DNA from 4 places in the Glutamicibacter ectropisis genome. Region 3 is predicted to be linked to each of the others. Evidence: riboswitches for the same ligand, from Rfam matches in the RefSeq annotation. Region 3 holds a riboswitch; each other region holds the start of a gene.
What was found. Region 3 has a riboswitch for S-adenosylmethionine ahead of acs (acetate--CoA ligase). Riboswitches for the same ligand answer to the same signal wherever they lie in the genome.

Region 1: it holds a riboswitch for S-adenosylmethionine, as region 3 does, so the genes downstream of both, QMQ05_RS01135 (hypothetical protein) here and acs (acetate--CoA ligase) in region 3, are expected to answer to the same signal.
Region 2: it holds a riboswitch for S-adenosylmethionine, as region 3 does, so the genes downstream of both, QMQ05_RS02925 (hypothetical protein) here and acs (acetate--CoA ligase) in region 3, are expected to answer to the same signal.
Region 4: it holds a riboswitch for S-adenosylmethionine, as region 3 does, so the genes downstream of both, QMQ05_RS13940 (OsmC family protein) here and acs (acetate--CoA ligase) in region 3, are expected to answer to the same signal.

What each region holds. Positions count from the first base shown of each region.
Region 1 covers NZ_CP125942.1:228,569-236,346, reverse strand. The annotation lists gene QMQ05_RS01150 (TetR/AcrR family transcriptional regulator) at 1-447, shown strand, start outside; gene QMQ05_RS01145 (hypothetical protein) at 572-760, opposite strand; gene QMQ05_RS01140 (thymidine kinase) at 1,346-1,969, opposite strand; SAM riboswitch class IV at 2,148-2,293, shown strand; gene QMQ05_RS01135 (hypothetical protein) at 2,314-2,601, shown strand; gene QMQ05_RS01130 (amino acid permease) at 2,598-3,992, opposite strand; gene kynU (kynureninase) at 4,115-5,395, opposite strand; gene QMQ05_RS01120 (Lrp/AsnC family transcriptional regulator) at 5,500-5,985, shown strand; gene QMQ05_RS01115 (hypothetical protein) at 6,068-6,481, shown strand; gene QMQ05_RS01110 (sensor histidine kinase) at 6,474-7,778, shown strand, end outside.
Region 2 covers NZ_CP125942.1:615,657-623,434, forward strand. The annotation lists gene QMQ05_RS02910 (SNF2-related protein) at 1-2,970, opposite strand, end outside; gene QMQ05_RS02915 (LOG family protein) at 3,057-4,235, shown strand; gene QMQ05_RS02920 (VIT1/CCC1 transporter family protein) at 4,310-5,413, opposite strand; gene QMQ05_RS02925 (hypothetical protein) at 5,469-5,735, opposite strand; SAM riboswitch class IV at 5,749-5,861, opposite strand; gene QMQ05_RS02930 (DinB family protein) at 5,935-6,519, opposite strand; gene QMQ05_RS02935 (helix-turn-helix domain-containing protein) at 6,695-7,258, shown strand; gene QMQ05_RS02940 (hypothetical protein) at 7,355-7,778, shown strand, end outside.
Region 3 covers NZ_CP125942.1:332,739-340,516, forward strand. The annotation lists gene QMQ05_RS01570 (BCCT family transporter) at 1-12, shown strand, start outside; gene acs (acetate--CoA ligase) at 86-2,047, opposite strand; SAM riboswitch class I at 2,195-2,297, opposite strand; SAM riboswitch class I at 2,565-2,656, shown strand; gene QMQ05_RS01580 (acyl-CoA dehydrogenase family protein) at 2,673-4,004, shown strand; gene QMQ05_RS01585 (LLM class flavin-dependent oxidoreductase) at 4,064-5,464, shown strand; gene QMQ05_RS01590 (heme oxygenase (biliverdin-producing)) at 5,653-6,318, opposite strand; gene QMQ05_RS01595 (heme/hemin ABC transporter substrate-binding protein) at 6,729-7,778, shown strand, end outside.
Region 4 covers NZ_CP125942.1:2,966,183-2,973,960, reverse strand. The annotation lists gene QMQ05_RS13960 (tyrosine-protein phosphatase) at 1-532, shown strand, start outside; gene QMQ05_RS13955 (glycoside hydrolase family 3 protein) at 489-2,348, shown strand; gene QMQ05_RS13950 (SDR family oxidoreductase) at 2,608-3,378, shown strand; gene QMQ05_RS13945 (L-idonate 5-dehydrogenase) at 3,368-4,423, shown strand; gene QMQ05_RS13940 (OsmC family protein) at 4,497-5,048, opposite strand; SAM riboswitch class IV at 5,078-5,198, opposite strand; gene QMQ05_RS13935 (DEAD/DEAH box helicase) at 5,337-7,778, shown strand, end outside.

The sequences.
Region 1 (7,778 bases), 100 kb from region 3:
GCCAAGGAACTTGATGTTCAAGTTGGTGCTCTTTACTGGCATGTGAAGAATAAGCAGGAATTGCTCGCCCAGGTGGCAGCCAAGCTACTGAACACCCCGCAGCTCTCGGTCAAAGCCGAAGAATTCAACGCACCTGCTGACGCCATCCTTCAGCTAGCCCGAAATTTGTACCTAGCATTGTTGCCTATCCAGGACAGCCCCGAAGTCATTGAGGTTGCCACGGCCATGCAGGCCACCGAGTTGGCCCCGGTACTGCAATTGCGTGAGCTACTGGAAGCTGCCGGGCTGTCTTCCGAGAATGCTCGCCACGGTCAGCAACTCCTGCTCAACCACATTCTGGGCTCTGTCGCCTTCCGTCAGAACCTAGTGCAATTGGATGTTGATTCACCGATATCCGACGGATTCGACTGGGCTCTACAACGTGCTGTTGCTGGACTGGTTAACTAACAAATCAGTTACGCGGTCTCGACGACTGCCGCCGTACAAGGGGTTTCGCTATCTCAAGCATCCGCGATGAGCTAGCTGTATCGAACATCGAACGAATAATCCAAGGGTGATTCCACCACTCGGGTCACTCGTTCAGCGCTCCAAGGGCAAAAACCACAAAGAAAAATGCGCAGATCCAGAAGGCTACAAGCGCCCAATTGCCAAAGAACTTGTCCTCTTTGGAACCGGTTTTCTTTCTGTCCTGACGTTCCCATTCGAATACACCGATGAACAATAGGGCCAAGATCAAACTAATTACTGAAGCTGCGATCAATTTTTGGTTTCCTTCGACTTATTCACGGTTCTAATGATTGGTTTGCGGTGAGCTGCATCAGGAAGTTATTAGTCCTGGCACCCCTCAAGGGCTACGCGGGTCATCGTTTTTGGGCACACGGAATGAGACCAGTCCCTGGAACCGAATTTGTCGTACTCGCCGTTGACGAAAATCTCAACACCGTCGGAATTCGTACTCGTACGGTAAAACACTATGATCGGCTCCCCTTCAGTAGTTGGCGATGAAACAGCCAACTCGACATTGCGCTTACCTACTGCAGCGTCCATGCAGTCAAGAGCTTCAGCCGCTATCTGTTCCCCCTGAGTAAGGGTTAGTTCGCCACAAGAATCACGTGGAACATCATCGTGGAAAGCCGACGGCGCCCGATCGGAATTTCTGGATCTTTCGAATATATCTTGAGATCCGTGCTGTCCATCCGGCATCAATCCCGCGCATGCAGAAAGCATCAGCAAGGCTATAGCGGCCATAGATAACCCAACCGGAATCCTCATGTACCGAGTCTGGCACACGATTCGTCATTAGGTAATCGATGTGATCGATTCGTGACTTGGGGATAATAGCGAACTAGCTCAGTTTTCCGCCGGAAGCTTCGAGGTAGCACGAGGCGCACAGCGATTCGTACCAAACGTCTTCGCCATCGATGGCAACCTGATCACCATCAAAAACTACGGTGTCACCAATCCGCCGGGTATTAAACATGGCCTTGCGTCCGCACCGGCAAATGGTCTTCAGCTCTTCCAAAGAGTGGGAAAGCTCCATTAGACGAGCTGAACCAGGGAATGCGTGCGTGCGGAAATCTGTGCGGATTCCGTAGGCCAGCACCGGCACGTTATCCAATACGGCGATGCGCAAAAGATCATCGACCTGCTCGCGGGTCAGGAATTGCGCTTCATCCACCAAAAGGCACGCCACAGGTGGTGCATCCACGTGAGTCACTAGCGCTTCTGGGTCATCTCCCGAACTTTGTACGGCGAATTGCTCGCGAACGTTATCCTCGGGGCTGATGGTGAAATCGACAATACGCTCGATCCCCAGCCGTGAAACAATCGAGTTTTCACCCTTGGTATCAATGCCGGGTTTAGCCAAAAGGATTCGCTGGCCACGTTCTTCATAGTTAAAAGCAGCCTGAAGCAAACTCGTGGACTTGCCAGAGTTCATTGCACCGTAGCGGAAATACAATTTGGCCACTATCGCTCCTTGAAGAATCTTTGCGTCAGCCAACTAGTTGGCACCCTACGATCTTAGTGCCGGTGCAGTTTCTCCTCTGCCAACCAACGCCGGGTAACACTAAGCAAAGATGAACTCACATTGCATGACATAGGAAAAACGTTGAGCCCCCATCAAAGTTTTTGTAGCATGAAATCAACTTCACGAGTTCTGATCGCTGACACCACCAAATGGTGGTTTCAGCAAAGCTCCGACTGATCAGACACCAACCCCACAGTTGTACGGCGGGTGGTTCGGATGAAGAAGCGGCCTCGGATGCAAGAGCGTCACAGGCAAGAACAACAAGTGAAAAGGTCCTAGCTGCCATGCAAAGCTCTACCCAAGAACCACTAGCACTCCCCCAAAATTCTGCACGCTTCAGCTCAGACTGGATCAGCGCACGCTTTTGGAAAGATCGCACCACCGGTCAATTGACCATTGCAGCTGACGGACAGCTGTGGAATCTAGAACCAGAACAGCCAGAACTGTTGGATAAGGTTTTAGATCCGGCAACCGTCAACGACGCAGAATTCAACGCACACCTGAAAATCCTGTTGGTTCCTCGGGCCCACGAAATTGCTGGAACGTCCTTCTTCCGATTACGCCACCCCTAAACGGTGTCCTTGCCAGAGTGCTGCTTCTTGGTAGCGAAAACCAGCCAGTACAGTAGCGACATCACTGCAACGAAGGGCACTCCGAAAATCAGCGTGTACTTGAATTGAGGTACAAAGAATGAGGTCACCAGCAGCGCGGCAAGCAGGAGCGCTCCAACAATTGATGCTGCTGGATACCCGAATAGCTTGAATTCTAGGCTCTCGTGATCCTGCTTTACTTTGCGCCTGAAAGACACATGGGTCAACAAGATCATGAGCCAGGTAGCCAAGGCGCCAAAGGTTGCTAGGGATAGCATGATGCCAAACCCGCCCTCAGGCACCAGCGCGTAAACAATCGCAGCCACGGCGATACCTCCGGCGGACATCCATACCGCATGGACCGGTGCTCCTGCGCGGTTAGTTCGATGTGCCATGTGTGGTGCGTGACCTGCATCAGCCAGGGAATGCAGCATCCGAGTAGCGGCATACAGCTGGGCATTCATGGCCGATAGCGCAGCAATGATCAATACAAAATTCAGCACTGAATCAGCAAAAGGAATACCTACCTGGGACATCACGGTCACAAAAGGTGAACCGCCGGAGATCAATTCGCTGGTTGGAGCTACAGCCAGGATCAGCGCCATGGTGAATACGTAAAACAGCAAGAGTCTCAGGAAAGAAACCTTGAAGGCCTTGCGCACCGCAAGTTTCGGATTATGGGCTTCAGCAGCTGCGATCGAGATGGCCTCAATGCCCATATAAGAGAAGATCGCTACGATCACCGCACTCCACGTACCGAATAGTCCGTTGGCGAAGAAACCACCCTCTGCGCTGTAGTTATGCACCCCAAACTGATCGTGCGGATTGTGGAAGACCAGCCACAGCGCAATGATAATGAAGGCAAGAACCGCAAAAACCTTGATCGCCGAGAACCAGTATTCCGTGGTTCCGAAAACTTTCACGCTGGAAAAATTCACTGCCAGAAGGACGGCAGAGAAAATGCCCACCCACCAAAGGCCCGAAATTTGTGGGAACCAATACTGCATGTATTCGCCCACCGCACTGACTTCGGTACCTACCGCAAAAATCAGCGCCGACCAATAAAGATACTTGGTGAGGTAACCGGCAAAGCGACCAAGATAACGTTCGGCGTAAACGCCGAAAGATCCCGCCACCGGTTGTTTGACCGTCATCTCGGCGAGCGCACCCATCACCAGTAACGCCACCACGCCACCGATCACGTAACTGAGGATGACCGATGGCCCTGCCATCATGATGGCCAGCTTACTGCCAGCAAAAAGTCCGGTGCCGATGGCACTGCCCAGGGCGATCATGGACATCTGTGCCGGAGTCAGTGTTTTCTTCAGGCCCGACCCGACGTCAGTGGCGCGTACCGGCTGTTTGCCCAACAATATTCCCCTAAACCTCATACGAACAGCACGGCATCAAAACATGCCGTGCTGCGTATAAGCGTACTCTGGCCACATCAGACCAGAGGTGACGCTATTGGTAGGGTTTGTTTCTGTTTTACCGGTTAGGTCACGGCATTTCGTACGGAGTACTCTTCACGTTGCCACGCGTTGGTGTGCAGAATTTCACGCAGTTTCTCCACTGCATCCCAGATATCGGTGCGGGTGAGGTACAGCGGGGTGATGCCAAAGCGCAGGACTTCCGGTTCGCGGTAATCGCCAATCACGCCCTGGTCGATCAAGGCCGCGATGATTTCGTAACCGTGCTCATGGCGGAAGCTCACATGGCTGCCTCGTGCTGCGTGCTCACGCGGTGTCACCAGTTCTAGCCCATAGCCGTCGCACCGCGTCTCCACTAGTTCAATGAACAGGTCTACTAGTTCCAGGGACTTGGCGCGCACCTGAGCCATATCTGCCTCTAACGCGATATCCAGTCCCACCTCCACCATGGACAGGGAAGTCATGGGCTGAGTACCGCACATGAATCGGCGGATATCGTTGGCCGGGGTATAGCTCTGCGACATTTCGAATGGCTTGTTGTGCGACCACCATCCCGAAAGTGGCTGCCAGAAGCGTTCGTGATGACGCTCGTTGACCCAGATGAAGGCCGGTGAGCCTGGTCCACCATTCAGGTACTTGTAGGTGCAGCCCACGGCATAGTCTGCATTGGCTGCATTCAGGTCGACCGGTACTGCCCCGGCGGCATGAGCCAGATCCCAGATCACCAGTGCACCAGCATCGTGGATTGCTGCGGTGATTTCATCCATGTTCCACATGGAACCGGTCCGGTAGTTCACATGTGACAGCGCGACGACGGCTACGCTGTCATCCAAGGCTTCGCGAAGTGAAGCTTCGTCGTCAATCAGCTTTACTTCGTAGTCGACGCCGGTTTCCGTTGACAACGAGTTGACCAGATCGGCCAATCCCTCAGCAATGTAAATGTCGGTAGGGAAATTATCGCGTTCGGTCAGGATCACTCGACGATTCGGGCCATCGGCCTTTTGCGTGCGCAATGCTGAAGCCAAGGCTTTGAAGAGGTTCAGCGTGGTGGTGTCGGTAATGGCGGTTTCATTCGGTTTTCCACCCAGTAAGCGACCGAGTTTATCGCCCAGCTTCAGTGGCAATTCAAACCAGCCGGCGGTGTTCCACGAACGGATTAGTCCCTGTCCCCATTCTTCGCTCACTACTTGGGCTGCGCGTTTGGCGGCACCCTTCGGTAGAGCTCCGAGCGAGTTCCCGTCAAGGTAAATGGTGTCCTCGGGCAGAATGAACCGATCTGCAAAAGCGGTCAAGGGATCGGCCTGATCCAACTGGGCCAAGGATTGACGAGTCAGTTCGGTAGACATTTTGCTCCTAAGATTTCAGTTCTCCACGCTGTAGTCAGCGTAGAATCAAATACAAAACCAAGCGAGCAAATCTGAACTTACTTAAAGAATGAGGTGAAATTTTCGTGGAAAATTCTCTCTGGGAAGTGCAAGGCGATGCCGTTCCGAATCCAATTCGCGTTGATGACACTGACCTAGCGATCCTCTCAGAACTGAGCAAGGACGGCAGAATCCCGAACAATGTTCTCGCGAGCAAAGTCGGCGTCGCGCCATCCACCTGTCTAGGGCGCGTCAAGGCTCTTCACACCGCCGGAGTCATCACCGGTTATCACGCGGCCATCAATGAGAAACTGCTCGGTGTGTCGGTTAATGCGATGGTTTCTATATTGGTCTCGCCTTCTGCACGTGACCGTCTGCTCGCTTCAGCAAAGTCTCTGCAGCAACTTCCAGAGGTCAAAGAAGTCTTCGTACTCGGCGGATCACCTGATTTGTTGGTCCGGGTAGCCACCAGAAGCATCGAAGATCTACGCACATTTGTTGCTACCCACTTGGGGGCCAACCGGGCGTTCTCTTCAACCCAAACGGCAATCATTTTTGAGCATCTGAGCTAAGCGCTTGCTCTAAATTTGGCTCCACACGTTCCGACTCGCGTCTCTCATCTGGATCTCATGTGTATCCGGAACAATGAGAAGCATGGGAAAGGAAACATTGCGCCGCGTTATGGCTTCACTGGCTGTCATAGCGGTCCTCTGTTTAGCCGTGGTCGGAGTCAGCCGTGTCTTAGGTGGTCCCTCGGATCAAGATCTTGGTGAGGGGTTTACTTTCAAAGAAGTTCCGCCCTCTCCGACCAGCGGTATACCTAATCGGCCGACACAGTCACCAAGTACCTCGGGATCCAAAACTGCAGAAGCAACTGCTAGCCCGACCCCCGCTGAAGAAACCAGCACTCCGCCAAAAACAGCAACGCCAACACCGTCGCGCACTGCCCCACCTAAAAAGACCGTCACTCCGTTGCCACCCTCGGGTACTCATACCTACGATGACGACGATGATGATGATGAGCTTGATGACGATGATGAGGCCGACGAACTAGATGACGATGACTAAGGCGCCCGAGCGGCGGTGGTCAATTCGTGCTCGAGTGCTCACCGGAATGCTGCTTCTGGTCGGTTTGGCGCTGGTGGCTGCCGGTACTGCCAGCTTTGCAGTACAACGACTCGAACTCAGTGAAAGGCTGGACGAGTCCCTTTCTCGTTCCGTTAAAGAATTCAAGGTACTCACGGAAACCGGAGTTGATCCCCAAACTACAAAGTCTTTTACCCATGCCGAAGACTTGTTGTATATCGCCATGCAACGCACCCTGCCCTCCCCAAAGCAAGGCATGCTCGCCTTAGTGGGTGACAAGGTACGGTGGACCGCGCCGGATATCGTAGGCACCAGGTTAGAAGACGATCCGGAATTCACCGCGTGGGCTTTCCAAGTTCAAGACAGTAATCGTATCCGTATCGGCACGGTAAAAACTGAGGTCACCACCTACCGCGCAGTGGTAGTTCCGGTGAGCTTACCCGCCGACCATGAGCGTGGCTCCTTCGTCTTGGCGTATGACTACTCTGCCGAGGCAGTCGCCAATGACCGGAACTTCATGATCTATATTGCCGTCGGAGCCTCGGTCATGCTCGTGGCGGCCCTGGCAGCATGGCTGATTGTGGGCAGAATGTTGGAGCCGATCCGCAAACTGCAAACTACGGCGCAACAGATCTCCGAGACCGACGTTTCGCAACGCATTGAAGTCTCCGGAAACGACGAATTCGCTGATCTGACTGTGACGGTTAATGAAATGTTGGATCGTCTCGACGGTGCCTTAAGTTCTCAACGTCAGTTGCTAGACGATGTGGGGCATGAGCTTCGCACACCAGTGACCATCATTAATGGCCACCTAGAGCTGATGGATCCTCATGACCCTCAGGATGTGCAGCAGAGCCGAGATATCGCAATGGACGAGTTGAACCGGATGTCTGTACTGATCAATGATCTGGTGACTCTTGCCAAGTCCAACCGCACGGATTTCCTACAGACTGAACCAGTCCAGGTGGGCAAGCTTCTTGACGACATCCTGGATAAGGCACGTGGTCTGGGACAACGTCAGTGGCGCATTGACTACCGAGCCGAAGCAACCGTCAGGTTGGATCCCATGCGCCTGACCCAGGCCATGTTGCAGCTCTGCGCCAATGCCGTGAAATTCTCTGAAGATGAAAGCCGCATTGCTTTGGGCAACGAGATTCTACGCGACGCTAATGGGGAGACGACCCTACGTTGGTGGGTTGCTGATGCCGGCGCAGGGATCCACTCAGATGACCTCGACCGCATCTTTGAGCGCTTTGGACGAGGACAGAATTCGGCGCGC
Region 2 (7,778 bases), 280 kb from region 3:
GCCGCGTTCGGTCAGCTTGTCGGCCAATACCTTCAGGTACGAAGTGAACTGGCTGAAGATCAGCGCACGGTGGCCTTCACCCAAAACATCATCGAGCTGGTCAAATAACGCCTCCAGCTTCGAACCAGGGACATCGGCAAGTTCAGGATCAACCAGTGAAGGTTCCAACGCGAGCATGCGCAGATGGGTCAGCGACTGGAAAATCGTGAAACGGTTACGGTCCAGATCCTCAACCAAGTGCAGGATCTTCTGACGTTCGCGGTTCAGGTGAGTGTCGTAAACATGCTGGTGCTCATCGGAAAGACGAACCAACAGCTGTTGCTCCTGCTTGGCAGGCAAGTCGAGGACTACTGATTCTTTAGTACGTCGCAACATAAACGGTTTGATCCGTCGCTGCAGCAAGGCCAGTGTGTCCTTATCACCCAAGACCTCGATGGGCCGGGCGAACTGACGGTTGAAGCGACTCGTATTCAAGAACAGCGCAGGTGCCACCAATGACAGCAGTGCACCGAGCTCGGAGAGGTTATTCTCCATTGGAGTACCGGTAACCGCCAGCTTGAAGTTGGTCTGCAAGTTCACGGCCGTTCGGTGAGCCTTGGTGGAGCGGTTCTTCACGAACTGTGCTTCATCCAGAATCAACCCGGCAAAGCGCTGGGACTCGTAAATCTCGTCATTCAAACGCAACAGGGTATACGTGGTGAGGATGACGTCGTAGTTCTCCGCCAGATCACTGAGCTGATGCGGCGAACTCATCGTGCCCTCGATGCTGGTCACGCGAAGGCTCGGGGCGAATCGCTTAACTTCGGTTTCCCAGTTAGATACGACTGAGCTTGGCGCAACGACCAGGAACGGAGCCGGAGTTCGCTGACCTGCTGGAAGCTTGGCGCAGGCCTCGCTATCGCTCCACATCCCGTGAGCGTGCAGGATCAGTGCAATTGTCTGCAAGGTTTTACCCAGGCCCATATCGTCGGCCAGGATTCCGCCAAAACCACCCTCATAGAGGCGGCTTAGCCAGCGAAAGCCTTCAACCTGATAGGGGCGCAATTGGGCATTGAGGGTCTCAGGGACCATCGCCTGCTCGCCCTCGGCAACCTTGAGCAAGGAACGCATACGCCCGATGAACAAATCTGCGCCGTCGACCCCTTCGGCGAGTTCATCGAGTTCTTCAAAGAGGGAAATCTGGAAGACAGTGAGCTTCAGATCGCCTTCCTTCGGCTTGTCATTCAGCGCCTGGGCTTCATCCACCAGAGCCTTGAGCTTGGCGAACAGCGGCTGGTTCAGTGAGAACCACGTATTGTCCGGCAGCTTGATCTTCATCTGACCGTTGCTCATGGCTTCAACAATCTGAGAAAAAGGCACTTCGTGGTCACCCACGGAGATCAGCAACCCCAAGTCCAACCAGTCCGTACGCTCATGATTGACCGCGTTGATCTTCAACTGCGGAAGCTCGCGCAACTGCCGGAAGACTGGACGGGTGCCCTTTTCGTTCAGCTTGACGATAGGCAACGCTTCGATGGCAGGCAAGATTTCAGAAACAAAGGAAATGACGCTTTCGCCCGAATAGAACTTGGGGGATAGATCGGGGTTTCCGGTTTCTGTGGTCTGCTGGAAGACCTCATCAATAGCTGCGCGAAGCTGCTGTTCAGCTTCAAAATCGTAGACAGCTTGCTGATCTGGAACGCCGGGATAGCGAATCTGGAATTCCAAGGTTGCGGAGTCATTGGGCTCGCCCTTGTCATTGAGGTCGCGCTTGTAGGTGACATTGGCCTGCACGTAAGGAGGCTTAAGGTCGGGTAGCACCAGGTCCTCGCTGGTGCTGTGAAGCTCAAAGCGACGGGCCAAGCGTGGGTAGGTAGATTCAAAGAAGCTATCGATTTCAGCCACTGGAATAGTCACCGACCGGCGGTCAATGTACCAGCGACGATGGGCCTCTGCGATCGGTTCCTGGCTAGGAGCCAACCAGATTTCATCGGGTGAACCGAGCTGTGCATAGAAACCGTGATCGGCGATAACGCCGCTAGGGGAGTCAGAGTCTAGCGCCAGGTCTTGACCATCGATATGCAGGATGCCGCCCAGTTGCAGGTTCTCGTCATTCAGGGCTGCCTGCATGCTGAAGCTGGCGTGATCAATGATGCGAATACGCTGTTCGGTGCGAGTAGAAATGAGCGCAATGCCCAGTTCTTGTGCCTGTTCAAGCAGTGGCCACAGCAGTTCTGAGGCGTACTCATCCATGAATAGCCAGTCTTCGTCGACTTTGAACTGCAATTGGGTATCACTACGCGCCATGGACGCAAAACGGGTGAACCAGTGATGCTGCGCGCGCAACAAGTTCCAGCCGTAGGTCTTGAAACCTAGGGTGGTCCAGCGTAGCTGTCCGCGAACCCAACGACCCTCAGAATTACGGACCATCGGGCGAACACCGAGACGGAAGCGCTTATTACGTGTGGGGTGTGGAATGCTGCCGGTGGGCATCCACTGCTGTTGCTGAGTGGCGTTCTTCGCATCAAAGAGCATGAACTGCAGACCCATGGCTACTACCGGGTCATTCTGCGAACCGAGCAAACCATCGGCAGGTCCAGGCTCAGATGGTTCAAACCACGAGTCAATTTGCTGGGCCCAGGCGGCTGAAGTTTTTTCTTCTGCCACGGCGACGGCGCGGGGCAAAGAAGCAATCTTGTTCGAGACAATCGCCAAGGCTGCAATGTGTGGGCAGATGCCCGGCTTGTCACAGGTGCATTCGCACAGTTCGATTTTCCACTCGTCGTCGACCTGATGAACCTGGATCATCGGCGAGAATTCTTCGTCGTTGGCACGGACAGTGCCCTCGATTTGCCGAGTCGATTCATCAAACTCCACGTCAACTACTGAATTTTCTTCAGCAGCAATGTTCTTTCCGTAAAAGAAAGGGACGTCGCCCAGGTAGCGCAGCAAGTGGCGGGCGTCGATGGTTGGTGGAACAGAATCACTCATCCTCTCATCGTTTCACGTTCCGGCCCGTGGTGAAAGTTGAAGGGCATGTCTGTGAATAATCACTAGCTGTGACGTAGCGTTGACACATGTCCCATATCTGGCCCTATCTACCGGCAAGAGCGGTCAATATTACCTCGCTCAACGAGTTTGATCGGTTGGCCGCCGAAGCATTAGCCTCCCGTCACACCCGTGGATTTAGCTGGCGCGTGCATCGTGTCGATCTGCGCGAGAGGGACTCCGTCCTTCGGGCTTTAGACCTATCCGAAGCGATCTTTATCGACTGTCAGTATTCAGCCCAAGGGCGGGAACTAGTGCAAGCCACTGGCGGACTGTGTATGAGTTCTGGCAAGGAACTGCCTTTTGAAACTACGGCGCGGGATTTGTACACCCCGGATGAACTCTATGCCGGCATCAAGACATCCAACTACGAGCAGGTGCCGGACGCGAAGATTTACGCCTATTCGCAACAGCACACTGCGCCTGCTGCGTTGAATTCTGATGATGCCATGGCTCGAACCTTGCACGATCACCATGTGGGGCAGGCCCTCGTTGCTCAAGTGTATGAGGGAGTATTCAAAGAGACGCCCTTGATCGGTGTCATGGGTGGGCACGCCATGCTCCGCGGTTCAGATCAATACGCGCAGACGGTACAGCTTGGGCAAATGATTACCCAGAACGGTTATGCGGTGGCCACCGGTGGGGGACCGGGAGCCATGGAAGCAGCCAATGCTGGAGCGTGGTTGGCAGACTACAAGCCACAAGAGATTGAACTTGCTCTCCAGATGCTAGCTTCACAGCCGGATGCCATTCACCAGCGCACCAGTTGGGCCCGCACCGCGCTCGCCGTCAAAGAAAAATTCCCCAGTACCCGAGAATCTCTGGGCGTACCGACATGGTTTTACGGGCATGAACCACCCAATCTTTTTGCAACGAAGATCGCAAAGTTCTTCACCAATTCCATCCGCGAAGCGGTGCTCTTGGAACAGTCCACGGGTGGGTTGGTGGTCCTGCCCGGGGCAGCCGGTACGGTGCAAGAAATCTTCCAGGATGCTTGCGAAAACTACTACGCCACCGGTGCACGCGTGGTGCCTATGGTTCTACTCGGGCGTGAGTATTGGACCAAGACCATGCCCGCGTGGCCATTGCTGAAGGCGTTGGCTGCCGAGCGAGTGATGGAAGAGAGAATAGCGCTCGTGGATACCGCGGCCGAGGCCATGGAGTTCATTAACTCTATGGGTACGTTGCGCCGTCGTACACGCTGGTAGCGCTGAGAAACGAACAACCTCGCTCCCCGAGATGGGAAGCGAGGTTGTTCTTATTGCTGCGAGTAATGATCTGGTTAGGCGACCTGTACGTCGAAGAGTAGACCCAGGCAGTATGTCACTGCGGCGGCACCCCAACCGATGGCCAACTGGCGCAGACCACGCTTGAGCGGGGAAGCGCCCGAGAGCAATCCGACGATCGCGCCGGTGATCATCAGTGCAATGCCCACCAAAACGACGGAGATGATGATGGCCGTCAAACCGCTGAGTCCGAAGATGTACGGCAGGATTGGAATGACCGCACCGGAAGCAAAGAGGCAGAACGACGTGAAAGCGGCGCCCGTGGCGGAGCCAAGCTCCTCGTGTTCGCTTTCCAATTCCTCTGAACGTTCCTCAGGGTTCAACGAGAATGATGGGTTGCAGTCACAGGTGAACAACCCCATGCGTTCGGCGGCGCGGTGTTCTGCATCCTCATCGTTCATACCGCGGGCCTTATAGATCAGCACCAACTCGTTGGAATCCAAGTCGAGGTTGGGGGCCGCGGTGAGCGTGACCTGGGTGGGTCGAGAGGCGGTCAGTAGCTCACGCTGGGAACGCACGGAGACGAACTCGCCAGCTGCCATGGACAGCGCACCGGCCAAGAGCCCTGCGATACCGGAGAAGAGTACAAAGGTGGAAGAAACGCCGGTGGCCCCGATACCCATGATCAGTGCCAAGTTGGAGACCAACCCGTCATTGGCGCCAAAGACTGCTGCACGGAAGTTGCCTGAGAGCTGAGCGCGGCCGGCGGTGGCCAACGCACGCACTACTTCTTCGTGGACCTGTTCGTCGGCGGCCATTTGTGCGGTCGCGTCTTTGTCATTACGGTAAGGCGAGCTGCTCTCTGAGCGTTGTGCCATAGCCAGCACGAAGACTGAGCCGAAGTTGCGAGCGAGGAAACGCAGGATGGTACGGCGCAATGAGGGGCGCACTGGCTTGAAATGCTCTCCAAGCTTGGACCGCCAGTGTTCCTCATGCCGGGCTTCGGCTTCGGCCAGACCTAATAGGATCTGTTTTTCCTGCCCGGTTTTCTTCTGGGCGAGGGTTCGGTAGATAGCGCCTTCGGCGACTTCATCGGCGAGGTACTTTCGCCATCGTTGGATTTGGGCACGAGTCGGTTCGGTTGTTGAGGGGTTCGACATCACGAAAACAGCTCTCTTGGCAGGTCGAATTTCTTAGCGAAACTCGGTGAACGGGTCAGCTACCAAGTTTAGTGAGGGGCTTCAGGCTTGGGAATTTGGCAAGGCTAAAAGCAATGCTGCGCCCCTGTGATTGCCCGACCGTGGCCACACCCAGGACCAGTTCAGAGGAATCAGGGTTGAAGAGCGGACGACGTGCGCAGCGGGCTAGTAAGTGTTCTAGTTGCCCGGGGTCATCAACGTAGCGGATCAGCCATTGGCCCTGGAACTTAAATTGCACTTGACCGGTTTGGCGGTCGAGGATGGGCAGAACAGAATATGCCATGTGATGCGCTCTCGCTGAGTTCTTGCCCGAACACAGTGAGTGAACGGACCGCTTCTTCATCCGAACCACCCATGAATCTGGGGTTGGTGCACGGCTAGTCGGAGCTTAACGCCGTGTCTCGTGAAGCAACACTTGTGATGCTACCCGCCGGTGCTACGCAGAATGAAGATCTGTTCCGTTATGTGACTTGTTCTGGTGCTCACTCTTGAGTTTTGGTGGTGGCGAGGCGGTCGATCGCTTCGTATTGCTCGGCCCATTGTGCCGCTGAATAGTCGGGGAGGTTTGGGGCTGCCGCACGTAAACCGACGAAACCATCAAGCTGTTCGCGCACGATATCAAGATGGCCAGCATGCCGAGAGGTTTCTGCGATCATGTGCACCATGAGATGTTCGAGTGTGGTGTGCCGTCGGCGAATCCACCACGGAACTTCCGCCGGCGCGTTCAGAGGCAAGGCCCGGATCCCTGCGTCGGCGAAAGCAGTCGATTCTTGGTAGAGCGTGATAATTTTGTCAGCGCTGAGCTGGGCCGGTGGTAGGAAATCGGTTTGTGGATCATCGATGTCCAAGAGGTTTTGGATATAGGGATCATCAATGGTGCGGTTCAGGCACTGTCCGAAGTATCCGTATTCCGTAATGGCCAGATGATGGATTACACCAAGGATATGCGTTCCTGTGGGGGTTAGTGGTTTGCGGGCCAGGCGATCGTTCAGGTCTTGGGCCTTGTAGACGATGGCTTCGCGGGCATCGGAGAGATATTCCTGCAGGAGTTCTTTGCTGTGATCCATGCACAGAGTCTAAGTAAGTATGTACGTGCCTTGAGTATGAAGCGTGTGAGACACAGCATATTTGCAGGCTGGGCGCTATGCTCTGTTTACTATTAGTAAACTCGCCGCGGTGAACCCTTGAATCACTCAATCGTTGCCTGGTGTGCCCTAACGAACGACCCGATGGAGTGAATGCATGAAAACCCTGCCCGTGGAATCAAGCGGAGCTGCAATCAATATTGGTTCTCGGTTACGTGGGGTACGTCAGCGACAGCGCATGACTATCGACCAGGTGGCCGAGCTTTCCGGATTAACCAAGGGGTTTCTTTCGCGGGTGGAGCGAGATTTGACGAGCCCTTCGGTGTCAACACTGCTGAAGCTGTGCGAGGTGCTGGGTATTGAGGTGGGGACGCTATTCGAAGTGCCCGAAACCATGTTGGTTCGGCTTCACGAAGCACCGCGGGTGTCCTTGGGCGGTGATGGGATTACCGAACAGCTGGTGACTCCGCGCGGTGAAAAACGGGTACAGATGATCCGAGCTGAAATTGCACCCAAAGGTGTCGGTGAAGCAGAACTGTATTCGGTGGATTGCGAATTAGAAGTGCTGCATGTGATTGCCGGAAGGTTCACCCTCGTTCTGCCTGAGCAGCGCGTTGAACTTGAGGCCGGTGACACCATGACTTTTTCCGGGCGGGAACCGCATAGCTGGGAAAACGAGTCCGATGAAGTCGCTTTGGTGACGTGGACTTTGATCCTCTGATCTGTTCGGCACCTATTCGGTGTGGTGTTGCCAAGCGCGTATTCTAAAAAGGTGTGCTCATCGTGCGCACTGAGTGCGGTGATTGATAGGAGTGGCGTGAGGACAAGCGAGGAAACTGGTGCACGGGATCAGCTCCGTTGCATCGGCTGGTGGGCTTCGGTGCTTGTTGGCGTTCTTGCCGGCACCACCCTGACGTGGATTCGCACGCAACGTAATTTCTTTTTCATTGGCGCAGTCATTATCGCGGTGGTGATTGTGGTCATCGGGCTACGCACGATTCGACGTCGCGCCCGCTTCCCGCAAATGGCTCAATCTCATGTTTCCTGGTCCTATGGCCTGTGGATGATCATCTTACTCATCCTTGTGGGCCCCATTCAGTTGGTCTATGTGGCCGATGACCTTTCGGAACTCATGCTGAAGTCCTTGGTACTTTCTGCTGGATTTGCGGTGGCCATCCATGAGCTCGACCGTTCACTTGTTAAGGCCAGTATCAAAAACTACCGCGAACCACCCTTGTCTT
Region 3 (7,778 bases):
AAAGATTCCTAGCAAAAAATAGTGGAAGCCACGTCCCGCGGGACGTGGCTTCCACTATTTAAGCTGCCATTCTCTTGGCTAAGAGCTAGCTACGTGCTCGGCAGATCGCATTGATCTCTGGAATGCACGGTTCATTTTGCAAGCTCGTGGTATCGCCGAGTGTGGTGCCCTCAAATAGTTGGGTGAGCAGTCGGCGCATAATCTTGCCCGAACGTGTTTTAGGAACGTCCGGAACCAGAACCACATCGCGTGGCTTGGCAATGGGGCCAATCTGATTAGCTACGGTAGAGCGCAATTCGGCAATGAACTGTGCCTGACGGGCAGCCAGGTGCTCATCTGGGTATTCAGCAATCAATGACTTGTCCAAAGGAACCACAAAAGCGGTAGCGGCGTGGCCAGTCTTGGCATCTGGGGTGGGGCACACGCCAGCCTCAACGACACCCGCGTTAGTGACCAGAGCAGATTCAATTTCAATGGTGGACAGGCGGTGCCCAGAAATGTTGATCACGTCATCGGTGCGACCCAAAATGAAAATGTCTCCATCATCATCAAAGCGCGCCCCGTCACCGGCAAGGAACCATCCCTGTCCGACATACTGTTCCCAATAACTGGTGTAGTAGCGTTCTGGATTACCCCAAACGGTTCGTGCCATCGAAGGTCCCGTCTGGGTGATGACAATATTTCCCTGAGTGTTCGGTGCAACGCGCTGGCCTTGAGCATCAACGATGTCCACCGAAACTCCAGGCAGGGCGCGGGCAGCGCAACCAGGCTTGAAGTACTCGTCGGTGGGCAGTGGCGAAAGGATCGTGGCTCCCGACTCGGACTGCCACCAGGTATCTACCATGGGAAGACCTTCGGTGGTATCGCGACCTAACTGTTCACGGAACCACTTCCAAGCCTCCGGGTTCACTGCTTCGCCCACGGTGCCGCCAATATTGATGGAGGACAGGTCGTAGGAAGCTGGAATGCCCTGCGGGAACCAGCCCATCAACGAACGCACTAGCGTTGGCGCGGTGTAGTAGCTGGTGACCTTGTAGCGTTCGATGACTTCGAAGTGACGGCCAGGATGTGGGGCATTTGGTACGCCTTCGTAGATGACCTGAGTAACGCCGTTCGACAGCGGACCGTAGATCTCATAGGTGTGGGCGGTGACCCAGGCTAGGTCTGCGGTGCACCAGTGAACGTCTTGGTCTCGCTTTGAAACATCAGGGTTGGCGAAAAGCATGTTGTAGCTGGCGGCTGCCTGAGTCAGATAACCGCCGGTGGTGTGTACCAGGCCCTTAGGCTGTCCGGTCGTCCCTGAGGTGTACATGATAAATAGCGGGGTTTCCGAGTCAAAGGACTGTGCAGCGTGCTCGGTGGGCTGGGTGTCGACCACATCGTGCCACCAAACATCTCGGCCTTCGGTCCATGGGATCTCATCGCCTGTGCGGCGAATGACCAGGACCTTTTCAATTTCATTTTCGCCCGAGACCGCCTGATCGGCGTTGTCTTTGACCGGCACGGAAGTGCCACGACGGAACTGGCCGTCCGTGGTTACCAAGACTTTGGCTTTGGTGTCTTCCACGCGGAACTTCAGCGCCTCAGCAGAGAACCCGCCGAAAACCAATGAGTGGATCGCGCCAATGCGGGCGCAAGCCAAGGTGATGACGACGGTTTCGATAAGTACTGGCAGATAGATGACCACGCGGTCGCCCTTGACCACACCCAAGGATTCCAAGGCATTGGCAGCTTGGCTGACGCGTTCTTGCAAGTTCTTGTAGGTGACGGCTACACGGTCGCCGGGTTCGCCCTCGAAGTACAGCGCAACCTTGTCACCGCGACCGGCCGCAACATGGCGGTCGGCACAGTTCACCGCGGCATTGAGTTTGCCACCGAGGTACCAAGAAATCTGCGGGCCACGCTTGGCTACTGGGTCAGCGGGGAGAATTTGGCTGGTGGTGTGCCATTCGGTGTCCCAATCTAGAAGGTGCGCCGCTTCATCCCAGAATGCTTGGCGTGCTTCCTCTGACACCAGTGTGGCGGTCGATGCTGATTCGATGGTCATGAAAGATAATTCCTTGGAGTGTTAATGGGTGACAAGTTGAGAAGCTGCGGGAGAGGCGAAATCAGGTTCCCCGCTCGATAGCCAGCGCAATTGAAGCGTTGGCCGGGTCTTGTCCCTGAGGCTGTGCATAGTTCAGTGCCATGATCATCTCCATCGGTTCTGGCGGTAGCACCGGCCTATGGAACATGTGATTCATAGGTGGTTGCTGCGACGTCTAGGAGCCAGATCTCTCGGTCGCTCGGGATGGTTACCCGTCCATTACATGATTTCGAACGAATTGAATGCAAATCTTGCGTAACATGAAAAATATTCGATAACTACGTCACACGCACGAGATATTTCGTTATTTATTTCATTGAATGCCGGTTTGATCGATGATTGATGATTTTCATGAGTTCATCTTCGGTGGAATGCGAAGTTGCCTGTGCAAACCGCCTGTCAAACCGGCGCATCGTCACGACGAAATGTGACTTCGTGGCTTGGAAGCACCGCTTTGTTACGGCTACAAATGAATGAGAACCCATCCAGAGCGGCCGAGAGATCTGGCTCGATGACGCCGCAGCAACCACCCGATTTGCGGGACGGTGCTACCGCCAGGACCGATGGAAAGAATTGAGGATTTCTAATGTCATTTGGCGAGTCGCCAAACACCACAAGCTTGGACTTCAACCAGCTCAGTGATCCTTCGCAGGCTAGCGCCATGGGACTAGATGACTTCCAAGAGCAGCTGCCTACCCGGCAACTACTCAAGGTCACCCCAGGCCCTAGCGCAGACGAACAATATGATCGCTTGGCTGAAGTCTTCCGCCCGGTTTTCGCGCAGATTGCAGCCACCGCCAAGGAACGTGACCGGAACCGCGTACTGCCTTTTGAGCAGGTAGGCCTGCTCAATCGAGAACGCTTTGGGGCGCTACGTATCCCAGTCGCCGAAGGTGGGTACGGCGCACGACTGGTTGACGTCTTCCGTCTACTCATCGAACTTTCCGAAGCTGATTCGCATGTGGGCCAGCTATGGCGCGCGCATATCGCATTTGTTGAAAATGTTCTGGTTCTTGAAGATCAGGAACTACGTAGCAAGTGGGTTTCCCGCATTGCCGCGGGACAAATTGTCGGCAACGCGTACACCGAACGTGGCGGCAATGCGCTTGGTACCTTGAACACCAAAGCCAGCCAGGTTGATGGCCGTTGGCTGGTGACTGGTGAAAAGTACTACTGCACCGGCACTATCTTTGCCGACTGGACCACGGTGGCTGTGGCTCACCCGGAGCTTGCCGGGCGCCAGATTGCGGTGGTCTCCACCCAACATAGTGGCGTAAAAATCTTGGATGACTGGGATGGTTTCGGCCAGGGTCTCACCGGTACGGGAACCACGGAATTCCATCAGGTGCCGGTAGACACCTTCATGCCACAGCAGAAGAATGACCCTGAGGCAGCGATTTTCCAGCTGGTACTCATGGCCGTGCAGGCTGGCATAGCGCGGGCAGCACTGAATGACCTGCGTATTTCGGTGCAGAATCGTACGCGCATCTTCACCACCGGCACGGGAGTGCCGGTACACCGCGAACCACAAGTACTGCAATTAGTCGGTGAGGTCTCCGCAGAGTCCTTCGCCGCTGACTCGGTGGTGATCGGTGCTGTCCTTGAGGTTGAAGCCGCCCTCATCGACCCAGGGCTAAATGATGAGGAACGCTACGCGGTCTGTGAACTAGCAGCTAACCGGGCACAAACCATTGTCCAGCCACTGGTCATCGGAGCCACGAGCAAACTCTTTGATGGGCTTGGAGCATCGTCCACCAGCGTGATCTGTAACTTGGATCGACACTGGCGCAATGCCCGCACCATCGCCACCCACAATCCGGCCATTTATAAGGCACGCATCGTGGGTGACTACGAGATCAATGCAGTGCAACCGCAACGTCTCTCGGTCACCGGAGAAGACAGTAACCATCGGGCCTAAGGCGCATCCACGCCGCCCAACAAACTTCACTACTACTCAACTATGGCAAGGGGAAACTAATGAGCCAGAAGCGCGAAATTCTCTTCAATGCATTCGATATGAACTGTGTCGTGCACCAGTCGCCAGGCCTGTGGCGTCACCCAGAGGACAAGGCCTCGACCTACAACACCATTGGTTACTGGACCCACCTGGCCAAGGTACTAGAAAAGGGCAAGTTCGACGGCCTGTTCATTGCCGACGTGCTAGGCACCTACGATGTTTTCAACGGGACCAACGAGTCCCCACTGCGCTCCGGTGCACAGGCTCCGGTCAATGACCCGATGATGCTGGTTTCGGCCATGGCAGCAGTGACCGAGAACCTCGGCTTTGGTGTTACTGCAGGCACCGCCTACGAGCACCCATACGCTTTCGCCCGTCGCTTGGCTACTCTGGATCACCTGACCAATGGTCGCGTGGGCTGGAATGTCGTTACCGGTTACCTGCCTTCGGCTGCTCGCAACATGGGTCAGGAAGACCAGATGGAACACGACGAGCGTTACAACCACGCCGACGAGTACCTCGAAGTCATCTACAAGCTGCTTGAAGGCTCGTGGGAAGACGACGCTGTTCAGGCCGACAAGGAAACCGGGATCTACACCGACCCGGCCAAGGTGCACAACATTGAGCACGAAGGCAAGTACTTCAAGGTTCCAGGCATCGCTATCACCGAGCCTTCCACCCAGCGCACCCCAGTGATCTACCAGGCTGGTGCTTCCTCGCGCGGTATCAAGTTCGCTTCGGAAAATGCTGAAGCAGTCTTCGTGACGAGCCCAACCCGCGAAATCCTCAAGGCCACTGTCACCAAGATCCGTGATGCAGCCGAAGCGGCTGGCCGCGATCGCTATGACGTGAAGATCTTTGCGATGCAGACCATCATCACCGACGAGACTTCTGAAAAGGCTCAGGCTAAGTACGAAGACTACAAGTCCTACGCGGATATTGAGGGTGCTCAGGTACTGATCTCCGGTTGGATGGGTGTGGACCTGTCAGAGTTGGATCCTGACGAGCCACTGGGTTCCAACGTGAAGTCCAACGCTATCCAGTCTTCGGTGGAAACCTTCCAGAAGGCCAGCGGCGATGATGGCAAGCCATGGACCATCCGCCAGTTGGCAGAGTGGGTTGGCGTCGGCGGCTTCGGTCCGATCACCGTTGGTTCCGGTGCCGAGGTAGCGGAGAAGCTCATTGACTGGGTGGACTACACCGACGTGGATGGCTTCAACCTGGCCTACGCCATCACCCCTGGCACCTTCGAAGACGTTGTTGAGTACGTGGTTCCTGAGCTGCAGGCTCGTGGCGCATACAAGACCGAGTACGCCGAAGGATCACTGCGCAACAAGCTCTTCAACGCAGGTGACCGGGTCAAGGACACCCACCGTGCCGCCAAGTACAAGATTGCTAACCGCGTAGCTGCTCAGGGCTAACCTCCTGAGAAGCCGAGCGAGCTGCCCATAGACAGCCCGCAAATGCCCCAGTTCAAAATTCTGAACTGGGGCATTTTTGTGCCTTTGACGGCTGTTCTCAGGAGCATCGCATAGAAGCGAGCCAATGAATAGCCCCGGTGGCAGCACAGGGTTTGTGCGTATGGTGAAGGGCATGCGCATCTAGAACCTTAGGTCAGCGCAAGATGTGCTTCTGAAACCTGCAACAACTCTTGGAACAGCTGTTTGTTCCACTGGAATCCACGTTGAGCTTCATCCAGCACGGCTACGGCGCGAGTTTCGTCCTCACCGAAGATATCTAATTGCAGCCGATAGCGGTCTTTGTAGAGCTTCGGCTTCTCGATTTGCTCAAAATTCCACATGTTCAGCGCTTCAGGGGCAATGCCGTAGTGGCGGGCTACGAGCTTACCTATGGGAAGACCGCCGGATAGATCGCCGAGGTAACGCAGATAATGGTGGGCAACGAGCCTGGCAGGTTCGATAGCGGCCGCATGGATGGCTTCTACATACTCGGTCGTGGCAGGTAGAGCGGGTGGTAACTGCTCGAAGCCATGAGCAGGTAGGAGCACCGCTAGATCCCCATCGATATTTGCCGAGCGCTCCAGTGCAAGGTCAAAGATGGGAGATAGCTCAGCTTGGTGAGCCAGCCGTCGCACCTCCTGCTCCAAAGCTGCATAAATATAGTGATACTGCGAGATCAGTAGCGTGTAGTCACGTGCGCTACGCTCGCCAGCCATCAACGTCGTGATGAACTTACTGGACTCTGCCGACTGGTGGTCATCTTGGGTGACCTGGCGTAGCCGAGTTGAAAATTGTGGTTGATCGATAACTGTCATGTTCCCCATGGTCCTTAGATACGAGTCGATTTCAAGGATTTTGTTAAGGGTACCCTAATATTCTGCATCTCACGACCGGTCGGTCGGTGTGATCCAGTTCACGGCGAATGAACGTCGGGAAGACCTTGAGTAGTTCACTATTCGGTGGGCGTTTGGCGATTTTCAAAAATATTTGACTGATATGGTGATATTTATAAAATTTTCCTTCAGCATTACGTTTCTGGGTGCGCTAGTTGGTGCCCGTCGGCGCGTCTGCAGATGACGGCTGGCAGGCTGAAAAGAATTTTTATTGCGATACGAAATCATTCTTTAAGCTACTATCTAGAGCTTAGGTGAACTTAACCTAAATACTTGAGGCGCATGTGGGAATGCCACCTCGGGTCATCAACACTCTCGCATCTAGGATTTCTGTGTTTCGCAAGCAAAATATCTCTGGCCGCCTTAAGCTGACCGCTCTGGGCCTGGCAACTTTGTTAGTGGTGACAGCGTGCGGAAATGGTGCTTCCAAAAACACCATTGACGGAAGCGGCAAGGCGTTATCGTCAGTTCAGACTCTCGAAGACCCGAAATCTTATGAAGGTCCATCCACCGCAGTTCTTAGCGGCGCAGACATCGATCCGATCGCACAGCATCCCGAAGCAAAGCTGCCCGCCAGCATTGTTGACGCCCAAGAGAATCAGGTAACCGTCACCGACATCTCACGGATCCTACCCATTGACCTTTACGGGACATCCTCACGCGTGGTCTTCGACTTAGGCCTGGGCGACAACGTCATTGGACGGGATACCTCTACAACCTTTGATGAGGCCCAAGACCTGCCAGTGGTCACCCAAAACGGACACGAACTCAACGCAGAAGCGATCTTGCAGCTCGCACCCTCGGTCATTATTACCGACACATCGCTAGGGCCATGGGACGTCATTGAACAAATGCGTGAAGCTGGAATTCCCGTGGTCGTATTGGACTCCGAGCGTAGTTTGGAGACCTCGGCCGAAATGATCGAGCAGATTGCCTCGGCACTCGGTGTGCCCGAAGAAGGCAAAAAGCTTGCCGAACGAACCGAAGCCGACATTGAGAAAATCACCGCTCAGATCTCTGACATCGCGCCCGAGGGAGACCGAAGAGTGCGCATGCTCATGCTCTATGCGCGTGGCCAATCCGGAATTTACTACATCTTCGGCAAGGGCTCTGGCGCCGACTCACTGATCACTTCGTTGGGAGGAATCGACGTGGCCAGCGAAATTGGTTGGGACGGCATGAAACCAATGACGGATGAAGCCATGGTCAATGCAGAACCAGACCTGATCATCATGATGACCAAGGGCCTGGAATCAGTGGGCGGGGTGGAAGGCATCGCCGATTCGGTGCCAGCCATTGACCTCACGCCAGCAGGTAAGAACCACCGAATCGTGGACATGGCCGATTCACAATTGTTGAGTTTCGGCCCGAACTCCGCAGCA
Region 4 (7,778 bases), 970 kb from region 3:
TCCTGGCCTGGCTACCGATTCACTGACCCCGCGCCTGGTCGCCCTGCCGTTGCTCGACGGCGCGATGCCCACTTCAGTAACGCAGTTGCCAACGCTTGAAACCATCTATCAGCAGCTCGTGACCGAGAGCGGCGCGGCGTTCGCCCGGGCTGCAGGCACCGTCGCGGATGCCGAAGGCGGGGTGCTGATCCACTGCACCGCGGGCAAGGACCGGACCGGACTGGCCGTCGCGCTCACCCTACTGGCCGTTGGCGCCGACCTAGATCAGGTGCGAGCCGATTACATTGTCTCCAGTCAGCATCTTGCCGGTGCCTGGGCAGAGCGAATGCTTGCCGGGGCTCGCGCCCACGGTGTGGAAATCCCGGACACCGAAGCGGCCCGCGAGCTGATCTTCGGGACCTCCCAAAACGCTTTCGACGCGGCCATGGATCGGGTTTACGAGGGCTTCGGCTCGGCCCAGGGCTATCTGCTGAGACACGGATTGTTAGATGACCAGCTGGAGCGCTTGGCTGTACGACTGGTGGAAAGCTAAACACAACGACACCATGAAGACAAGTACCAATGTAGAAACCATTGAACACCTCGTACAGCGCATGACCCTGGCCGAAAAGGCCGGCGCCCTGCTCGCCGCACGGATCATGCTGAACCCCGACGGGAGTGTCTGGGAAGGCCGGGAGGATCAGTCCCCGTGGGGATTCACCCCGACACGCGAGTTGATCGTTGAACGCATGATCGGCCACGTCGGCCTGATGAATACCCCCAGCGTGCGCGCACTGGCTCAATGGAACGTCGCGCTGCAGGATCTGGCGGCGCAGACCCGGCTGGGCATCCCGGTCTCGGTCGGTGCCGACCCTACCCATGGCCGGGCGCGCAACGCGCAGGTCAGCCAGTCCGGGGCAGGGTTCAGTGAAATCACCGAACCGATCGGCCTGGCTGCGACGGCCGACCCCGACTTGGTGGAGGACACCGCGCGCATGATGGCCCGCGAGTTGCGGGCCGTAGGCATCCACATTGCGGTGCATCCCATGGCAGACCTGGCCACCGAACCGCGGTGGGCGCGGGTCTCCGGGACCTTTGGCGAAAGCCCCGAACTGGCCGCCGAAATGACTGCAGCCTTCGTGCGCGGGTTGCAATCCGGCGGCGCACAGGATCGCGTGCTTGCCACGGCGAAGCACTTCCCGGGCGGCGGACCACAGCGCGATGGCTGGGATTCGCACTTCGAAAAGGGGAGCAACACCGTGTATCCCGGCGGCCGGTTCGACGGCCACCTGGAACCGTTCGCCGCGGCGATTCGGGAAGGCGTGGCCATGATGATGCCCGGGTATGCCGCACCTGTGGGTACCGGTTTTGAGGAGGTTGGCTTCGCGTTCCAGCACGGCATCATCACCGAGCTGTTACGAGAACAGATGGGCTTCGACGGGGTGGTGGTCACCGACTTCAACATCGTCACCGGAATGCGCGTGCCGAAGCTCGGCCTTGAACTGCCGGTGCGTGCGTGGGGAATGCTCGACGTGCCGCCCGTGGAACGTGTCGGCATGCTCTTCGCCGCCGGGGTCGACCAGCTGGGCGGGGAAGATGACCCGTCGCTGATCCTGCAGGCGGTGGAGCGTGGGCTGGTCACCGAGGAACGTTTGGATCTATCGGTGGCGCGGGTGCTGCGTGATAAGCAGCGCCTGGGTCTGCTTGATGGGTTGCTCGGCGAACCTGCCGAAGACTCGAATGAGAACATCAGCGTGAGTGGACTGATTGGTGGCGTGCTGCCAGCAGAGCAGATCGGTCAGGTAGTTGCGACGGCAGAGAACTTGGCGCTGGCCCGCAAGGTGCAGGCTGCCTCCGTCATCGCGCTGGCCGGAGCGCCGCTGCAATTGCCGGCCCGGCCGAAGCTCTACGTTGAGGGCATCGATCCAGAGGTGGCGGCCCGGTTCGGCGAGGTGGTTGAAGATCCGCGACTGGCGGACGCTGCGATCCTGCGCATTGATGCGCCCTACGATGTACTTCCGCCAGGGTCGATGGAAGCGCACTTCCACCAGGGAACACTGGAATTTTCGGCCGATACCATCGTGCATATCACCGAGATTGCCTCCATTGTGCCGACCGTTCTTGATGTGTTCTTAGAGCGCGCGGCGGTGCTGACACCCTTCACCGAACTGCCGTTGGCGGCGTTGTTCGGGACGTTTGGGGTGTCGGACGAGGTGCTGCTGGACGCGGCCACCGGCGCCGCCAATGTGTCAGGCAAACTGCCCTTTGATATTCCGCGCTCGGATGCGGCGGTCCGCGCTGCGCGGGAGGACGTGCCCTTCGATACCGAAGACCCGGTGTACCGCTTCGGGCATGGACTGAGCTGGTAGCGTTTTTCGATGATGCCCGGGGCCATTGCGGCCCCGGGTTTCTGACATTAATGGCTCTTTTCTCGATGCTTTTTGCTGACCTAATAGCAGAGAGCACTATATTTCACAGGTTCATAAATCCGACTTTTAGGTGTTACGCGCATCATAAGTCTGATATGTTTTGAGAGAGCGACGGGGCTACTTTTCGGATGTACGCGCTGGGTTACCCCAGCGATGAGTTCCCGTCGATGTACCATCGACACTTCATGCGAGGGAATTCATGAGTCAACTATTTGACCTAACCGGACGACTAGCCCTAGTAACGGGCTCATCCCGCGGCATTGGCCGCGAACTTGCCGGTGCCCTGGCCGACGCTGGCGCCACCATCATCTTGCATGGCCGCGACGAGCAACGACTAGCCGAAACCGCCGCCGACTTCAGCACCCGCTACGGCGCTGACCGAGTCCACAGCGTCTGCTTTGACGTCACCGATGACGCCGCAGTTCGTGAGAACATCGCCGCCATTGAAAAGAACATCGGTTCCATCCGCATCCTGATCAACAACGCAGGAATCCAGCACCGTGTTCCGATGCTCGATCTAGAAGTTGCTGACTGGCAGCGAGTTATCGATACGAACCTGACCAGTGCCTTCTTGGTGGGTCGCGAAGTCGCCCGTGGCATGGTTGAACGCGGCGAAGGCAAGATCATCAACATCTGCTCGGTACAAACCGATCTGGCTCGCCCAACCATTTCTGCCTACACTGCAGCCAAGGGCGGCCTGCGCAACCTCACCCGCGCCATGACCGCCGAATGGGCAGCTTCAGGCCTGCAGATTAACGGCATCGCGCCGGGCTACATCCACACCGAAATGACCCAGAACCTGGTGGACGATGAGAAGTTCAACTCGTGGATTCTTGGACGTACCCCAGCTGCTCGTTGGGGCACCGTGGAAGATCTGGCTGGACCAGCAGTATGGCTGGCTTCGGATGGTTCTAACTACGTCAACGGTCAAACCATTTTCATCGACGGAGGCATGAGCGTTGTCGTCTAATACCTTAGCCACCAGCACCGTAGCCGTTGTCGCTCACGCCGCTGGTGACCTACGCATTGAGCCGATCGACTTGGCTGCACCGGCTGCCGATGAAGCCCGCATCGCCATTGCCTATGGCGGTATTTGCGGATCCGACCTGCACTACTGGAGCCATGGGGCTGCCGGCGAATCAATTCTCAAAGCCCCGATGATCCTCGGCCATGAGATCGTCGGCACCGTGCTTCAGGCAGCAGCCGATGGCACCGGCCCAGCAGCCGGAACCAAGGTTGCCGTACACCCGGCCACCCCTGGGGAAACCGGCGAGCCATACCCATCAGAGCGCCCAAACCTCTCGCCTGGATGCACCTACCTCGGCTCGGCGGCCCGTTACCCGCACACCGAGGGAGCTTTTGCCCACGAAGTGAATCTGCCAGCTCGAATGCTGCGCGAACTTCCTGAGGGCCTGTCATTGCGTGATGCAGCTTTGGCGGAACCAGCGGCAGTAGCCTGGCATGCGGTGTCGCGCGCCGGGGATGTTGCTGGCAAGAAGGCCTTGGTGATTGGTGCCGGCCCAATTGGTGCGTTGGCTATCGCGGTGCTCAAGCGTGCTGGAGCCAGTGAAATTGTTGCAGTAGATATGCACGAGAAGCCACTGGAGATCGCAACTCAGCTCGGTGCCACGTCCACTTTGCGTGCCGATGACCTGGAGGCCATTTCGCAGGTGCGTGCAGACGTGGTGATTGAGGCCAGCGGTAACTACCGCGGCTTGGCCTCAGCAGTACGCGGTGCTGTGCGTGGTGGACGCGTCGTCATGGTTGGCCTGCTACCAACCGGTGAACAGCCAGCTTTGATCTCTTTGGCGATTACCCGTGAACTGGAACTGGTTGGTTCCTTCCGCTTCAACGATGAAATCGATGAGGTACTTGCGGCTCTCGCCGATGGTTCCTTGCAGATCTCCGCTGCGGTCACCCATGAGTTCCCGGTGGCTGACGGTCTTGAGGCGTTTGAAACGGCCAAGGATTCCTCAAGCTCGGGTAAGGTTCTGCTGAACTTCCTAGACAAGTAGACCTGAGCTAGTTAAAACGCGGGGGTGGCCTTCCATTTGGAAGACCACCCCCGCGTTTTTGACTTAGGCCAGGCTAGTTAGCTTCGGTAACCTGCACCGAAGTGGTCACTGGGACCGGATTGGCGAAGAGATCAAGCACCGGGCAGTGAGCATCCACGGCTTGGCGCAGTTCTTCGTAGCGTTCGGCAGATTCTGGCCCGGCGATCTGCACCTTGAGATCTATCGAGGAGAAGCCAGGGCGGATCGAGGTATCAATGCCGAAGAGCCCGCGAACATCAAGCTGCCCGTCGGCGGTGATCTGTACATCGTCTACCTGGATACCTAGGTTCTGAGCATAGAGCCGGTAAACCACGACTTGGCAAGAGACCAGTGCCGCCAGCGCATACTCGACAGGGCTGGCTGCGACGTCGCTACCGCCGAGTGCTGCTGGTTCATCGACACTGAAGGTGTGCTTGCCGGCTCGGATGTTCGTGGCTACAGAATCAAAACCTTCGCCCTGAACGCTGAAGGTCAATTGAGCGCTGTGCGGTGCAGCCGAAATTCGTTCGCCCCACCCGGCCCCTGCTTCTTGCAGGCGCTGTGCACGGTCTTCGGCGACGGAAAGAGTGGTGGTTGCGTTAGGCATGGGGAGTTATCCCCTTTCTGGCGCAGGGGCGCCATCGTTTACGCTCTTGGATTTCAAGAAGCGTCGAATCTTCACCTGGGGCACCCCGCACAATGGCCTAGAGGGTTGCCGTCCACTCAGCCAGGGCTGTTATGAGCGGAACTCGTGATTCAGTACTTCCTTTCTAGCTGTCGAAACCACGCTCAGTAAAGTATCCACTTAACGTTTCGTCATGCCCGTCCTGTCTCTGCCCGTCGATAGGATGGAGGGTAGCAATCTGCTGAAACGCACTACCTATGGATGGCGAACTTGGAATTCCAACTCGACTACGAATCACTGGATTTACTGGTGACCGACGACGAACTTCGTGCAGGGCAGATGTACTACAAAGCAGGCCTAGTCCACGATGTCTACCGTTATCACGAAGGCAGAAGTGTACGCGTCACTGGTGTCGTCGTGGGCCGCGAAGTGTTGGCATCCTTTCGCCTTGTTAGCGATAGCATCGAATTCGATGGATATTGTGATGGCCACCCGGGCCAGCGTTCCTGCTCCGATATTGCCGCGCTACTTTTAGAGATCGTCAATGACGAATATGACCCATTGATCATTTCAGAAAGTGAAGCTGACCCATTCGCTTGGCGGCGTAACGCCATACCCCAATGGGAGCGCAACCTCAATCGACTATTACCGGTGGAGCAAGACGAAGAGGAGATCGTCGAGGAACCGCTGGGCTTGATCCTGAAATTCATCAGTACCCCTCGTTATGGCAGTGATGACTTGCTGACCCTTCAAGCTCGGCCTGCTAAACGCGGTGCCAAGAGCCCTTGGGTGCAGTCAGGAGTCAGCTGGAAATCTGTAGCTTTTGACGAACGCTTTCCTCGTGCACAGCGCCGTGCTGTTATGGAATTGAATCGACTGCGAGAGCAAGCTCAAAAGCAGAAATTCGGCCACGTGTGGGATGCCACAGACTGGGTCTCCCTGATGGAACTGCCCGGCAAAGACCTATTAGACGCATTTGCTGAGCTACGCGCAGCTGGGGTTGAGATCATCAATGGTCTGACGTCAGGCAAAGTAGCAGTGACCTTTAGCGAGGCCCAGGCTCACGCATACTTGGACATGCGTCGTGGTGAAAATGGTCTAACCGTTGAAGGGATCCTTAAGGGACCTGAGCCGGAGCATACGCACTTGCTGCCCATTGGCAATCCACCGACTCTCCTTGCATACTCGGTCAGGGCCTTGGACAAGTCCAAGGATTGGGGACTGGCAGAATTTGCCGAACCAGTTTCACCTGAACTCGCCACCTTCATGGCCTCCGGCGTGCAGTTCATTCCATCTTCAGATGTGGGACGTTTTGAAGAGTCCCATCTGGAACGCATGCGACAGTTGGCACCACTAAAAAGTGCCGATGTTTCTTACGATATTCCTGCAGCACCCCGCCCGGCACTTCGACTGCGAGTATCGAGCAATGCGGAGTCGGTGAGCCTGCACTACACCTGGAAGTACCCAGCTAAAGCGAGCAGGCAGCGAAGCGTTGAAAAAGAAATCATCGACTCGATCAATGACAAACTAGGCGACGACTCTTCGCTAGGACCCATCAACTCTCGTGGGATCTATGAAGATCGGAAACTGTCCATCGACGAGTCCATCGACTTCATGCTGTACACCCTGCCCTTTTTAGAAGAACATCCAGACATCCTGATCGAAGCCAACAATGACTTGCCCGAGTATCGGCTCATTGATGCTCCGGCCACGGTGAACATTGAAGCTGGCGAAAATACCGGAGACTGGTTTGACCTAACGGTCGAGGTCACGATCGATGATATTAAGGTGCCATTTGCGCTGCTACTTTCTGCGCTAACTTTGCATCTGGACTATCTCATCCTTGATGACATGACCGTCATTCCCATCGCTAGCGAAGATTTCGCGCAACTGCGACAGCTGATCGACGAAGCCGGCGAACTAGGCAAGGTCGAAGGCAATACCATTCGAGTTCACAAGTTGAGCATTGACTGGTGGCAGGAGCTACTGGACCTGGGCATTATCGAGGCTCAACATAGCCAGTGGTTACAGAACATGAATGAACTTTCCAGTGGTGAAGAGCTCCAAAAGGTAGAGCTACCAGAGAGTTTTAGAGCCAGTCTGCGTCCCTATCAAGAACAGGGAGTGGCATGGCTGAACTTCTTGAGAACCCACTCGTTGGGTGGCGTGTTGGCAGACGACATGGGCCTAGGAAAAACCGTCCAGCTGTTGGCTTGCCTTGAACAGGCTCGTATAGAGAACCCGGATCAGAAATTCCTCGTGCTGGCACCGACCTCCGTGGTCGGGAACTGGATTAATGAGGCACACCGCTTCGCGCCACAACTCAAAACGCGTGGGATAACCTCCACCTCAAAGAAGTCTGGGCAGAGCGTTGCAGAGCAGTTGGGTGATGCCCAGCTGATCGTTACCAGCTATGCAATCTTCCGCCTGTCCTATGAAGAGTTTGAAGCTGCCGGCTTCTCAGTACTGATCATGGATGAAGCCCAACAACTGAAGAACCATACTTCCAAGGGATACAAACAAGCCCGACAGCTACCCGTTCCGTGCAAGTTTGTTGTGACTGGTACTCCGATGGAGAACAACCTGATGGAGCTGTGGGCCCTAGTTTCCCTGGCAGCTCCAGGTCTCCTAGGTGGCCACAACGCGTTCAAGGACAACTACCAGAAGCAGATTTCCGATGGGGATAAGGAACGGCTGGATCGGCTCAAGAGC